DNA from 3 places in the Thalassolituus sp. UBA6592 genome. Region 3 is predicted to be linked to each of the others. Evidence: predicted binding sites of a transcription regulator. Region 3 holds the regulator's gene; each other region holds the start of a gene.
What was found. The regulator sigma-54, encoded in region 3, starts transcription at its own class of promoters, with help from an activator protein. The targets are predictions, from matches to a motif close to TGGCACNNNNNTTGCTNT.
Positions count from the first base shown of each region.

Region 1: B2Z72_RS08920 (TorF family putative porin) is a predicted target of sigma-54. The motif match lies at 766-783, and genes of this name have one in related genera.
Region 2: nifL (nitrogen fixation negative regulator NifL) is a predicted target of sigma-54. The motif match lies at 1,078-1,095, and genes of this name have one in related genera.

Region 1 is NZ_DJIO01000091.1:34,734-37,004, forward strand. Features, by position in the region: gene urtE (urea ABC transporter ATP-binding subunit UrtE) at 1-179, shown strand, start outside; gene B2Z72_RS08915 (accessory factor UbiK family protein) at 283-516, opposite strand; gene B2Z72_RS08920 (TorF family putative porin) at 882-1,565, shown strand; gene glnK (P-II family nitrogen regulator) at 1,644-1,982, shown strand; gene B2Z72_RS08930 (ammonium transporter) at 2,035-2,271, shown strand, end outside.
Region 2 is NZ_DJIO01000155.1:49,054-51,324, forward strand. Features, by position in the region: gene B2Z72_RS15645 (RnfABCDGE type electron transport complex subunit B) at 1-106, opposite strand, end outside; gene rsxA (electron transport complex subunit RsxA) at 141-713, opposite strand; gene nifL (nitrogen fixation negative regulator NifL) at 1,155-2,271, shown strand, end outside.
Region 3 is NZ_DJIO01000146.1:22,254-24,524, forward strand. Features, by position in the region: gene lptB (LPS export ABC transporter ATP-binding protein) at 1-113, shown strand, start outside; gene B2Z72_RS14550 (RNA polymerase factor sigma-54) at 265-1,749, shown strand; gene hpf (ribosome hibernation-promoting factor, HPF/YfiA family) at 1,818-2,120, shown strand; gene ptsN (PTS IIA-like nitrogen regulatory protein PtsN) at 2,127-2,271, shown strand, end outside.

The sequences.
Region 1 (2,271 bases), on a different contig from region 3:
TGATTGAGCTGCTGCGCGACCGCGGCGAAATGGCCATTGTGCTGGTCGAACAGTATCTGGATTTTGCTGCGGAACTGGCGGATGAGTTTATTATTCTGGAACGCGGCCGGGTGGTGGCATCCGGTGCCGGAGATGAGCTGAAAACCTCCGAGGAAGCCAGACGCCTGCTGGCAATCTGATGGCCGCGGTTCTTTTGCAATAACTTTGGCAGCTGTAGTCGCAACTACAGCAGCAACTACAGCAGATGACTGTAGTTGCTCTTTGACCGGGCCGTTCTGATTCTCAGTCGGCCTGTTCCAGCTGGGTCAGCTTCTCTTCCAGCTCCAGCAGTTTGCTCTGGGTGCGGCGCAGGGATTCGGCCTGCACTTCAAATTCTTCCCGGGTGACCAGATCTGCGCTGGTCAGCAGGCTTTGCAGCTGACTTTTGATCATCAGTCGCAGGTCGTCACTCAGCCCTGAAAGTGGACTTTTTTGCATCAGTTGCTCAATACGGGTGCGAATCTGGTCTGGTGTCATTGTGCTCGTGTCCTCATAAATTCAGTCAATCCTATCACGTAACACCGCTGATGTTGCTTTGAATCAATTGCCGTTGCGCTGCTTTAATGCCGTTTAAATTGGCATGCATCAAAATGGTGCTATGTTTTATGTGTTTGTGATCACTTGTTGTGCATTTTTGCCTTGCGCGCACCAGAAAATTCCGGCAAAAACATGTAAATCCCCGCAAAAGATTGATAACACCCTGATACTACGGAGGTTTTTCAAAGTTGGCACACCGAGTGCTAATACAGCGATACCTGGTTTTAATCGAAAGAAAACGGTGCGCAAGCACCAACAACCAAAAGCTACCAAAAGCTTTCGCTAACTGATGAAGGAAAAGAACCATGAAAAAACTGTCTAAAGCTATCGTTCTGGCAAGCGCAATGACTGCTGGCCTGGCTGCTGTAAACACTGCACAGGCTGCTGACGTAGAAGTTTCAGCTTCTGCTGGTGTTTCTAACATGTACCTGTGGCGCGGTCTGGATCTGGGCTACGGCGCAGCTATGGTTGACGGCTCTCTGGATATCGCCATGGGCGGTGCTTACGCTGGTGTTTGGACTGCATCCGGCTACTCAAGCTGGGGCTCTGAGTACGACCTGTATGTTGGTTATGCTGGTGAAGTTGAAGACTTCAGCTACGACGTAATGCTGGCTACTTACACCTACCCAAGCTCTGCTGGCGGTGCTGACCAGCCAGACTCAGAAGGCAACACTTTTGACTTCTCTGAATACATCATCAGCCTGGGTTACATGGGTGCTTCCCTGTCTTACACCGGCTCTATGGGTGCAGAAAGTAGCGACGACTACAGCTACATCACTCTGGGTTACGGCTACGACGCTTACTCTGTAATGGTTGGTATTTCTGACGACGAAGGTTCAGAAGCTGATTACACCCACGTTGACCTGTCTTACGCTGTGAACGACAACCTGTCTTTCACTCTGAGCAAAATCGTTGATATGGATGAAGATGATTCCTACGACGACGACCTGAAAGTCGCTTTCTACTACAGCCTGCCTGTAGAACTGTAAAACAGTTACAATGGCCCATGCCCCCGCATGGGCCATCTTAAAAAACCAATACGTAGCATTTTAGAAAAGGGGTTTTCTATGAAACTCATTACTGCTGTGGTCAAGCCATTCAAACTGGACGACGTGCGTGAAGCACTGTCTGAGATTGGCGTTCAGGGCATCACAGTGACCGAAGTGAAAGGTTTCGGCCGTCAGAAGGGTCACACAGAACTGTACCGTGGTGCTGAATACGTGGTGGATTTTCTGCCTAAAGTAAAAATCGATGTAGCAGTGGCTGACGATCTGACCGACAAGGTTATCGAAGCAATCACTAAGGCTGCGAACACTGGCAAGATTGGTGACGGCAAAATCTTCGTTACTTCTCTTGAACAGGTTATCCGTATCCGTACCGGTGAGACCGGCGCAGACGCGATTTAATCTCTAGTTTTAAAAATTCAAAGATTTAAGAGCCTTATGCGGGGGGCTTAGAATGGAAAATCAAGTTTATGCACTGCAGTACGCCATGGATACCTTTTATTTCCTGGTGTGTGGCGCACTGGTAATGTGGATGGCGGCAGGTTTCGCCATGCTCGAAGCGGGTCTGGTTCGTGCGAAAAACACGACTGAGATCCTGACCAAAAACATCGCGCTGTACGCGATCGCATGTACCATGTACCTGGTTTGCGGTTACGAATTAATGTACGGCGGTGGTTTCTTCCTGAGTGGC
Region 2 (2,271 bases), on a different contig from region 3:
TAACGATCGGGCTGGCTTCTTCCACCGCAAAAAAACGTGCAGCCAGACCCAGCAGGCCACCAAGTGCCAGACCCAGAATGGTCAGTACCAGAGTCGCAATTAACATACAGCCTCCTTTTTTCTGTTATTTATCTGCGCCGTCAGATCATGCCGCTGAAGCCCATAAATATGAGCGACAACAGACCAGCAGTAATCAGACTGATCGGAGTACCGGTAAACAGCGCCGGCACATTAGCTAATGCCAGACGTTCGCGCAGACCGGCGAACATCACCATAACGATAACGAAACCCAGCGCCGATCCGAGACCAAACATCAGGCTCTGCGGCAGATTGTGTTTTTCGTTGATATTCAGCAGTGCTACACCCAATACCGCACAGTTGGTGGTAATGAGTGGCAGAAAAATCCCCAGCGCTTTGTGTAATGCCGGACTGGTTTTACGCATCATCACTTCGGTGAACTGCACCACAGCAGCGATGATCAGAATAAAGGAGAGGATTCTTAAAAATTCTATGTCTAAAGGCTGAAGTAAAAGATGTTCAATCAGCCAGCTCAGAAGGGCAGATAAGGTAAGAACAAAGGTGGTCGCCAGACTCATGCCCCAGGCAGAAGAAACGCTGCTGGATACCCCCATCAGCGGACAAAGCCCAAGGAATTTCACCAGTACAATATTATTGACCAGAGCTGTGCTCACCAATATCAGTAAGTAATCCATATCTCATACCTCATGCCATTACCCCAGTAGCCAGCCCGGTTTTTCATTGGCAGATTTATATAAAGGCGACGGGGCGCTGCATATTCTGTGAAGGCTGATGTGTGCCTGATGCGTTATTGCATTTCACATGCCACAGGAATTTTTCGGCGAGGCGGAACATGGGCGGATGCATTTATTTGTGCATCATGGGTCTGCAAAGCCTGAAAACAGTGCGTTTGCAGCAAAGGTGACACAAGTTCTTCTTGTCGCGTTTGTTACAAAAGCGCGAAAAGCCAATTTTGTCGTTTGTTGTTTTTGCTACAAAAAATGAAATTCTTGTCGGGCAGATGACAGTAATCATGGGGCCTGAGGCGAAAAAAACATCAGGCACACTCTTTGCTGACCTGTTTAATAGTGTCTTCAGAATAATGCATACAATGCATTGCGCCATAAGGAGCTGGTATGGGGAAAATCAAGCTCACTCAGGATCAGGCCGAGGCTGTGAACCTGTCTGAAAAAGGTATTGCTGATATTCACCCGGAAGGAGTCCTGTTAGCAGAGGAAGTTTTCTTTCAGGCGGTAGAGCATTCACCTGTGGCTATTTCGATCACGGATCTGAAAGCCAATATTCTTTATGTGAACCGTTCTTTCACCCAGGTAACCGGGTACAGTGAAGAAGAGGTTCTGGGAAAAAACGAATCCATTCTTTCCAATCACACCACGCCGCGGATTGTTTATCAGGCATTGTGGGGGCGTCTGGCTCAGCAGAAAGCCTGGAGCGGTATGCTGCTGAACCGCCGTAAAGATCAGCGTCTGTATCTGGCAGAGCTGACGGTTGCGCCGGTAATCAATGAAAATAATGAGACGATTTATTATTTAGGTATGCATCGTGACGGTTCGGAAATGCACGAACTGGAACAGCGTCTTATTAATCAGAAGCTGATGATGGAATCCGTTCTGAATTCAGTTCCGGCATCCGTTGTGGTTCTGGATGAAACCGGTCATGTAGTTTCAGCTAACCCAAGTTTCCGTGAGCTGGCGAAAGAATTAACGGACAGCGACAGTCTGGATGCTGCCGTTGATGTGGTCAGTAAACATCTGGGTAGCAGTTATACCAATCTGATTGATGAAAGAAAGAGTTTCGATGATCAGGAATTCTCCATCGATCATGGCCGTAGCCTGGCGCGTTGGTTCAGTTGTTTCGGTACCAATATTGATGTGCAGGGCGAACAGGCGGACGGATTTTTTGAGCAGACGGTGCATCACTATGTGCTGCTGATGATTAATGAAATTACCGATATCCGCCGCCGTCAGGAAGAAACCCATCTTAATGCTTTAAAAGCATTAATGGCGGAAGAAGATCTGGTGCAGGGCATGCGCGAAACCGTTAATGGTGCCATTCATCAGATGGAAGGACCGGTCAATCTGCTCGCCACGGCGGTCAGTATGTTACAGCGTCGCAGTGCGGAAAGCCGTGATGACGCATTGCTGGCTGCGCTGGAAGATGCGCTGGCATCCGGACGGGGTGCCATGGACAGCATGCGTGATTCCATGCCTGCGGAAATTCAGGAAAGTAAAA
Region 3 (2,271 bases):
AAAAAGCTTACATCGTCGGTGGCGGTCACATTATTGCAGAAGGAAATGCCGACGAAGTACTCGCCAGCGAACAGGTACGTAAAGTGTATCTGGGGGAGGACTTCCGCCTCTGATCAGAGCAGCGAATGGATTCAGATACGCAGGAGGATACTCCTGTGCAGTGGGACTGGCCCAACCTGAAGTGACCAACAAATCAGGTTGTGGGTTCCCGGCCTTGGCGTATAATGCACAGATTGTGCCGACTATGGGTAAGTACTGAACTCTATGAAAGCGTCTCTTCAGTTAAAGATGGGTCAGCAACTGACCATGACCCCTCAGTTACAGCAGGCAATCCGTCTGCTGCAGCTCTCTACCCTTGACCTCCAGCAGGAGATTCAGGAGGCACTGGACGCCAATCCTATGCTGGAAATGGAAGAGCACGAGGGTGACGATACAGCGGATCACTCCTCTATGGAGGTGTCCGAGAGCAAAACAGAAGTTACTTCCAAAGACGATTCCGATACTCCGGAACTGGACGAACAATGGTCCCAGGAACAACTGCCGGACGATCTGCCGGTAGACAGCCAGTGGGACGATACCTATCAGGCAACAGCCGGTGTTTCTTCCGGCAACAGCAACGCCATCGACGACGACTTCGATTACGATTCCCGCCACGCCTCCACTGAAAATCTGCAGGATCACCTCGAGTGGCAGCTTAACCTGACACCAATGTCCGACGCTGACCGCGAAATCGCCACCATGCTGATTGATGGCGTGGACGACGATGGTTACCTGCACACCACCATTGAAGATGTGGTGGAAAGCATGGACCCGGAACTGGAAATCGAAGAAGAAGAAGTTCTGGCCGTCCTGCATCGCCTGCAGCAGTTTGATCCGGCCGGTGTTTTTGCCCGCGATCTGCGTGAATGCCTGTTGCTGCAACTGGCGCAGCTGGCACCGGAAACCGAATGGCTGAAAGAAGCCCGGCTGGTAATCAGTGACTACATCGAATTACTCGGCAGCCGCGATTACCAGACCCTGATGCGCAAGACCCGTCTGCGCGAAGATGATCTGAAATCTGTACTGTGCCTGATTAAAGAACTGAACCCGAAACCCGGTGCCGGCGTCAGTGGTGAACAGGCAGAATACGTTGTGCCGGATGTGATCGTGCGTAATGTGCGCGATGAATGGCGGGTCGAACTGAACCCCGACATCGCACCCAAACTGCGGGTGAATGCGGATTACGCTGCACTGGTGCGTCGTTCAGACAACAGCACAGATAATGCTTTCCTGCGTGATCACCTGCAGGAAGCGCGCTGGTTTATCAAAAGTCTGCAAAGCCGCAATGAAACCCTGCTGAAAGTGGCCACCAAAATTGTTGAGTATCAGATCGACTTCTTCGAAGAAGGTGAAGAAGCGATGAAACCTCTGGTGCTGCACGATATTGCCGAAGCGGTTGGCATGCACGAATCGACGATTTCCCGTGTGACCACACAGAAATACATGCACACCCCGCGTGGTATTTTTGAACTCAAGTACTTTTTCTCCAGTCATGTCAGCACAGATGGCGGCGGCGAATGCTCGTCCACTGCTATCCGCGCCATGATCAAAAAGCTGATTTCAGAAGAAAATGCCCGTAAACCACTCAGTGATAACAAAATCGCAACTATGCTTGGAGAACGCGGTATTCAGGTTGCACGACGCACCGTAGCCAAGTACCGTGAAGCTATGTTGATTCCACCTTCAAATGAACGTAAACAGCTGATTTAGAACACTGAATTTAATCCTGAAGCTGATTAAATAGTAAAAAACAGAACCAGCACACAAGGAGCCTGGAAATGAAGATCAATATCAGCGGTCACCATGTAGAAATTACCGAAGCCCTGCAGAGTCATGTCGACGACAAGATGTCGAAGCTGACCCGCCACTTCGACAACATCACCAATGGTCAGGTTACTCTCACTGTGGTGAAAGGGCGCATGACAGCAGAAGCAACCGTCCACGCCAGTGGCACAGATCTGAACGCCAGTGCAGAAGGCGACGATATGTACGCCGCCATTGATCAGATGGTAGAAAAGCTGGATCGTCAGCTTCTTAAACACAAAGAAAAACTGGTAGCACGTCAGAAAGGTCAGGGCTGATTTTTTATGGAACTGAGTATCGGCGACATTCTTACGCCAGAACGCGCATTAATTAATGTAGAAGTCTCCAGCAAGAAAAAACTGCTGGAGTTTCTGTCTGGCTTTGTTGCCGAGCAGCTCAGTGACTGCTCAGCCGACGATATTTTCGACA